One region of the Spirillospora sp. NPDC048824 genome, then DNA from elsewhere that is predicted to be linked to it. Evidence: riboswitches for the same ligand, from Rfam matches in the RefSeq annotation. Region 1 holds a riboswitch; the other holds the start of a gene.
The links. A riboswitch is a leader RNA that binds a small molecule or an ion and turns the genes downstream of it on or off. The one in region 1 is predicted to bind glycine.
Positions count from the first base shown of each region.

Region 2: linked by a shared signal. The riboswitch ahead of gcvP (aminomethyl-transferring glycine dehydrogenase) and the one ahead of gcvT (glycine cleavage system aminomethyltransferase GcvT) in region 1 are both predicted to bind glycine.

Region 1 is NZ_JBICUS010000021.1:75,785-78,987, forward strand. Features, by position in the region: gene glyA (serine hydroxymethyltransferase) at 1-82, opposite strand, end outside; gene gcvH (glycine cleavage system protein GcvH) at 85-474, opposite strand; gene gcvT (glycine cleavage system aminomethyltransferase GcvT) at 544-1,638, opposite strand; glycine riboswitch at 1,804-1,899, opposite strand; gene ACGFIS_RS32020 (hypothetical protein) at 1,950-2,270, opposite strand; gene ACGFIS_RS32025 (M50 family metallopeptidase) at 2,515-3,203, shown strand, end outside.
Region 2 is NZ_JBICUS010000013.1:188,681-191,883, reverse strand. Features, by position in the region: gene ACGFIS_RS25410 (YbhN family protein) at 1-878, opposite strand, end outside; glycine riboswitch at 1,146-1,240, shown strand; glycine riboswitch at 1,241-1,348, shown strand; gene gcvP (aminomethyl-transferring glycine dehydrogenase) at 1,411-3,203, shown strand, end outside.

The DNA.
Region 1 (3,203 bases):
TGGACTGCTGCCGACGGAGCTCGGCGGCGACGGCCGCGGCGACCTCCGGGTCGGCCGCGGCGAGCGAATCGTTCAGGCTCAAGATCAGCTCTCCTCGATCAGCTTGTCGTAGGCGACGGAGTCGAGCAGGTCGCCCGGCTCGTCGGAGATGCGGACCTTGAAGATCCAGCCCTCGCCGTACGGGTCGTCGTTGATGACCTTGGGCTCGTCCACTACCGCGCTGTTGATCGCGGTGATCTCGCCGCTGACGGGGGAGTAGATGTCGCTGACGGACTTGGTCGACTCGATCTCGCCGCAGGGCTCGCCCGCCTCGACGGCGTCGCCCTCGGACGGCTGCAGTTCGAGGTAGACGATCTCCCCGAGGGCGTCGGCGGCGTGCGCGGTGATGCCGATGGTGACGATGCCGTCCTCGCCACCGAGGCCGGACACCCACTCGTGCTCTTCGCTGTAGCGGAGCTGCTCCGGAACGCTCACGATCACTTCTTTCTGGTCATGGTGGGGTGTCACTGTGGGGGTGACCCCCGCACCCTCACACCTTCTCTTCTAGGAACGCTTGTAGAACGGGAGGGCGACCACGTCCACCGGCTCGTGCCGGCCGCGGACGTCCACCGCGAGGTCCGTCTCCTCGGCGCCGCTGTCGAGGTACGCCAAGGCGATCGGCGTGCCCAGTGTGGGCGACGGGGCGCCGCTCGTCACGACCCCGCACGGCGTGCCGCCCGACGTGACGACCTGATACCCCTTTCGCGGCGCGCGACGCCCGCGCGCGACCAGTCCCACGAGCCTACGGCCGGGCGGGGTCTGCGCCAGCGCCGCCAAGGCGGTCTTTCCAACGAAGTCGCCCGGCTTGTCCAGCTTCACGATCCGGCCGAGGCCCGCCTCGAACGGCGTCGTCTCGGCCGTCAGTTCGTTGCCGTACAGCGGCATGCCCGCTTCGAGTCGCAGCGTGTCGCGCGCGGACAGCCCGGCGGGGACGACGCCGTCCACTCCGGCGAGCGCCTTCCACAGCGCGACGGCGTCGGACGCGTCGACGAACAGCTCGAAGCCGTCCTCGCCCGTGTACCCGGTACGCGCGATGAGGGCGTCGACGCCCGCGACCCGCCCGGCGAGGACCGCGTAGTACTTGAGGTCGGCGATGGCCGCGTCGGTGAACCCTTCGAGAATCTCCTGGGAACGGGGACCCTGCAGGGCGATCAGCCCGTAGGCGCCGGAACGGTCTTCGACGGCCGCCTCGAAGGCCGCTGCCCGTTCGGTCAGCGCCTCCCGGACGACGCCCGTGTTGGCGGCGTTCGCGACGACCATCCAGGTGGCGTCGGCGAGCCGGTAGACGATCACGTCGTCCAGGACGCCGCCGTCCTGCCCGCAGACCACCGTGTAGCGGGCCTTGCCCACCGGCATCGACGCGAGACTGCCGACCAGCGCGAAGTCGAGCGCCGCGCCCGCGCCCGGCCCGGAGACGAAGATCTCCCCCATGTGCGACAGGTCGAACAGCCCCGCGCCGGTGCGGACGGCCTGGTGCTCGGCGGTCTCGCTCGCGTAGCGCAGCGGCATCAGGTAGCCGGCGAAGTCGACGAGGTTCGCGCCGAGGTCCTGGTGGACGTCGTGCAGCGGCGTCTTCTTCGCGGTCGGGTCGGCGGACATCGGTTCGGCTCCTTCGTCGCGGGCGCGTATGGTCCATCGTCCCACTCGCGCACCGGTCGGCTCGGTGCCTCCCCCTCTGTCATCGGCGCCTGAGAGATTCACCCGCCACCGGGGCGGGCTTTCACCTTCGGCGGGGGACCCGGGTCCCCGCTTTCCAGAGGTCGCCGTACCCGTGCGGTCCATGGGCCTGAGAGGTTCCGGGGAGGATTTGCTCCTTCGGCGTCCCTCACCGGCTGCAAGGGACTCTCCCGCACGGGATCATCGGCTGCGCCAGTATTGCATTCCTCTGCGTGCGTCCGATACCGCCGGATTCAGCGCGGCTGGGCGGGCGGGGACGACGACAGGGCCTTCATGCACGCGCGCAGGGCTGTCATGCGCTTCTTGATCTCCTTCTCGGCCGGTGTGGCGGTCGGGTTCGGGCTGGGCAGCTCAACGCCCTGCTTGCGCATGCAGTCGTTGAACGCCTTGGCCGCCTTCGACTGCCCGGGCGGGGTGGGCAGGACCGTCGTCCCCTTGCCGGACGACGAGGACGAAGGGCCGGGTGACTCGGCGGCCCCGCCGCCGTCGCCGGAGCCGCCGCATCCGGCCAGGGCGAGCATCAACGCCAGGGCCGCTACATGACCGCGTTTCAAGGCAGTACCTCCATGGACCGGGGTGGGGCCGCCATGATGCGCAGGTGGCGTGGCGCGCGAATACTCTCGTGCGTGCCAATGGCGTGGGGGCCGCTTAGCAACTCGGTTCCAATTCGGGGCCGTGAGGGCGTCCGGCCGCCTTGCGCGCTGGTTCAACCAAACCGGGAGCCGTGCCGTACTCTGAGTTGGGTTGCTGGAGACCACCCCCCGGTGAGCGGGGTGCACGACCGGAGGGGCTAGCCGCATGGCATACCTGGCTGGAGCGTTGATTCTGTTCTTCGGCCTCCTGGTGTCCATCGCGCTGCACGAGCTCGGGCACTTCTCGTTCGCCAAGCTGTTCAAGGTGCGGACCACCCAGTTCATGGTCGGGTTCGGTCCGACGATGTGGTCGTGGCGCCGCGGCGAGACCGAGTACGGGATCAAATGGATTCCGCTCGGCGGCTACATCCGGATGATCGGGATGCTGCCACCGCGCAAAGGAGACGCACCCGGGAAGATCCGGCAGGCCAGCACCGGCCCGTTCCAGGGGCTCATCGAGTCCGCGCGCGGGGTGGCGCTGGAGGAGGTTCGGCCGGGAGACGAGACCCGCGTCTTCTACGGCAAGAAGTGGTGGCAGAAGCTGCTGATCATGTCCGGCGGGCCCGCGATGAACCTGCTGCTGGCGGTGGTGTTCTTCGCGATCCTGCTGATGGGCATCGGCACGAACCAGCCGCAGCCGGTGATCCGGGAGGTCGCCGAATGCATGGTGCCGGCGAGCCAGTCCGAGCTCACCGAGTGCCCGGCGAACGCCGCGCCGACCCCGGCGAAGCAGGTCGGGCTGCAGGCCGGTGACCAGATCGTCGTGTTCGGCGGCCAGAAGATCGACGACTACCGGCAGCTGCAGGAGCTGATCCGCGGGGCGGGCGGGCAGACCGTGCCGATGACCGTCGAGCG
Region 2 (3,203 bases), on a different contig from region 1:
CCGCCGTGGCGGACCGGGAGACGCGCACCGCCGCCGTCCCCCTCCTCGTCCCCGTCCCCGTCCCCGTCCTCGGGACGGGGGGCGAGGACGACGCCGTACCGGCGGGTCTCCTCGGCGCCGCCGGCGGGGTCGTCCAGGCGCGCGGCCCGCTCCGGGCGCAGCCCGAGCCGTTCGAGCGCCGCGACGACCGCCGTGCCCGCGGGACGCGGGTTCGGCGTGCCGACGACGTACAGGGTGCCGTGGCCGATGGCGCGTCCGAGGAAGTAGGTGGCCGCCAGCGCGGACACCGAGGCGTAGTTGGCGGTGAGGCCGGTCAGCGCCGCCAGCCCGATCATCGTCCACGTCGCGGCCTGCCACCGGGCGCGCCCGGCCATTCCGACCGCGCTGACGAAAGCGATCACGGGGGCGATGTCGGTGTGGATGGGGGCCGTCTCCGTGCCGCCCCAGATCAGCGAGTCCAAGACGCCGCCGGGCGCCGCCCGCACCACGAGGTCGTCCAGCCCGACCGTGATCCCGAATGCGATCATGGCGGCCAGCAGCGCGATCGCGACACGCGTCCCGTCCTTGTGGAACAGCCGCTCGATGCCGAACGCGATCGGCGCGGCCAGCACGCCGAAGCTGGAGATCAGCGTGGCCAGGGACAGCAGCAGCCAGGGCGCGTGCGCGGTGCCCTCCTGGATGTCGGCGTGCAGGCCGTGCGTCGTCCCCTTCGCGAACGACACCAGCAGCATCACCGCCGCCAGGCCGGTCACCGACGCGGCGAACCTGATGGCGTCCGACGGGCGGCGGATCCGGTCGGGCTGGGCGGGCTCGTCGACGGGCACACCTGAGGCCGCGCCCTGCCTGGGACGCACCGTTCCGTCGCGGGTCTGCGTCACGCCGTACCGCCGCCCTGACCATCCGTCATCGCGATCAGCGTCCCAGAACCGGCGGCGCGCCGTCGAGCGGCCGGCGGCCGTCCGGCCGTCGTGTGTGCACCGGCAGCCCCATCTCGCGTCCCGAGGCCCCGAGGCCCGTTACCTCCCAGGTCAGACCTCCATATCCTACTCATTGGTAAGGCGGGATGCCGCCGGTCGCTCGCGCCGGGCCGGGGAGGGCCGATCCCGGGCCGCGGCTTTGGGTAGGGTTTGTCGAGGACATGCCGTCGACCCTGTGCGGGAGAGACCCCACGCCGCCAGCGTGGGGCGCCGAAGGGGCAACCTCCCCGGAACCTCTCAGGCAAAAGGACCGCTGGGCGAGGCACCTCTGGAAAGCAGGCGTCGGTCCCCGCACGCGGGGAAGGGCGTCTCACCGAAGGGGAAACCCCGCCGCGCGGGTGAAGCTCTCAGGTGCCGATGACAGAGGGGGAGACCGGCCGCCGGCCCCGCGCCGGCGGCGGATCTGAGCATCGCAGCAGCCAGGAGGCTCTCCATGACCGCCCAGTTCTTCGCCCCCGTGGCCTCGCCGCAGCACCCCCGTTCCACGTTCGCCGACCGGCATGTCGGCCCCTCCGCCGCCGACCAGGCCCGGATGCTCGCCGTGATCGGCTACTCCGGCATCGAGGCCCTCATCGACGACGCGGTGCCCGCCGCGATCCGCACGTCCAGGCCGCTGGACCTGCCGCCCGCGCTGAGCGAGCCCGCCGCGCTGGAACGGCTGCGCGAGCTCGCCGCCCGCAACACCGTCCTGACGTCCATGATCGGCCTCGGCTACCACGGCACGGTCACCCCGGCCGTCATCCTGCGCAACGTCATGGAGAACCCCGGCTGGTACACCGCCTACACCCCCTACCAGCCGGAGATATCCCAGGGGCGCCTTGAGGCCCTGCTGAACTTCCAGACCGTGGTCGCCGACCTGACGGGCCTGCCGGTCGCGAACGCGTCCATGCTGGACGAGGGAACCGCCGCCGCAGAGGCGATGGCCCTCGCCCACCGCGTCTCCAGGCGCAAGGACCCAGGGACGTTCCTGGTCGACGCCGACGCCCTCCCGCAGACGATCGACGTCGTGCGGACGCGGGCCGTCCCGCTCGGCATCGAGGTGGTCACCGCCGACCTGGCCGGCGGGCTTCCCGAGGGGGACTTCTTCGGCGTGCTGCTGCAGTACCCGGGCGCGTCCGGCGCCGTCCGCGACCTGGAGCCGGTCATCGGCCAGGCGCACGACCGCGGCGCCAGGGTCGTCGTCGCCGCCGACCTGCTCGCGCTGACGCTGCTGCGCCCGCCGGGCGAGTCCGGCGCCGACATCGCCGTGGGCTCGACGCAGCGGTTCGGCGTCCCGTACGGCTTCGGCGGCCCGCACGCCGGCTACATGGCGGTCGGCGAGGGGATCCAGCGGCAGCTCCCCGGACGGCTCGTCGGCGTGTCCGTCGACGCCGGCGGCGCCCCCGCGCACCGGCTGGCGCTGCAGACCCGCGAGCAGCACATCCGGCGCGAGAAGGCCACCAGCAACATCTGCACCGCGCAGGTCCTCCTCGCCGTCATGGCGAGCATGTACGCCGTCTACCACGGGCCGGAGGGACTCGCCGCGATCGCCCAGCGGACGCACCGCCGCGCCGCGGAGATCGCCGCGGGGCTGCGCGGCGGCGGCGTGGAGATCGTCCACGACGCGTTCTTCGACACCGTCCTCGCCCGCGTCCCCGGCCGCGCCGCGGAGGTCGTCGCCGCGGCCCGCGAGCGCGGGATCAACCTGCGTCCCGCCGGCGCCGACCACGTCGGGATCGCCTGCGACGAGACGACGCTGCCCCGGCACGTCACCGCCGTCCTGGAGGCGTTCGGCGTCCCGGCCGCCGGCGCCGCCGAGGCGGCCGAGGCGCTCCCGGACGGGCTGCGCCGCGAGAGCCCCTACCTGACCCACCCGGTCTTCCACGCGCACCGCTCCGAGACCGCGATGCTGCGCTACCTGCGCAGACTCCAGGACAAGGACATCGCCCTCGACCGCTCCATGATCCCGCTCGGTTCCTGCACGATGAAGCTGAACGCCACCGCCGAGATGGAGCCGATCACCTGGCCGGAGTTCGCGGACATCCACCCGTTCGCCCCCGTCGACCAGGCCGCCGGCTACGTCGAGCTGATCGGCGAACTGGAGCGCGCGCTCGCCGAGATCACCGGGTACGCCGAAGTCTCCGTCCAGCCGAACGCCGGCTCGCAGGGCGAGCTGGCCGGCCTGCTCGCCATCCGCGGCTACCACGCATCCCGCGGCGAGCGGCACCGGGACGTGTGCCTGATCCC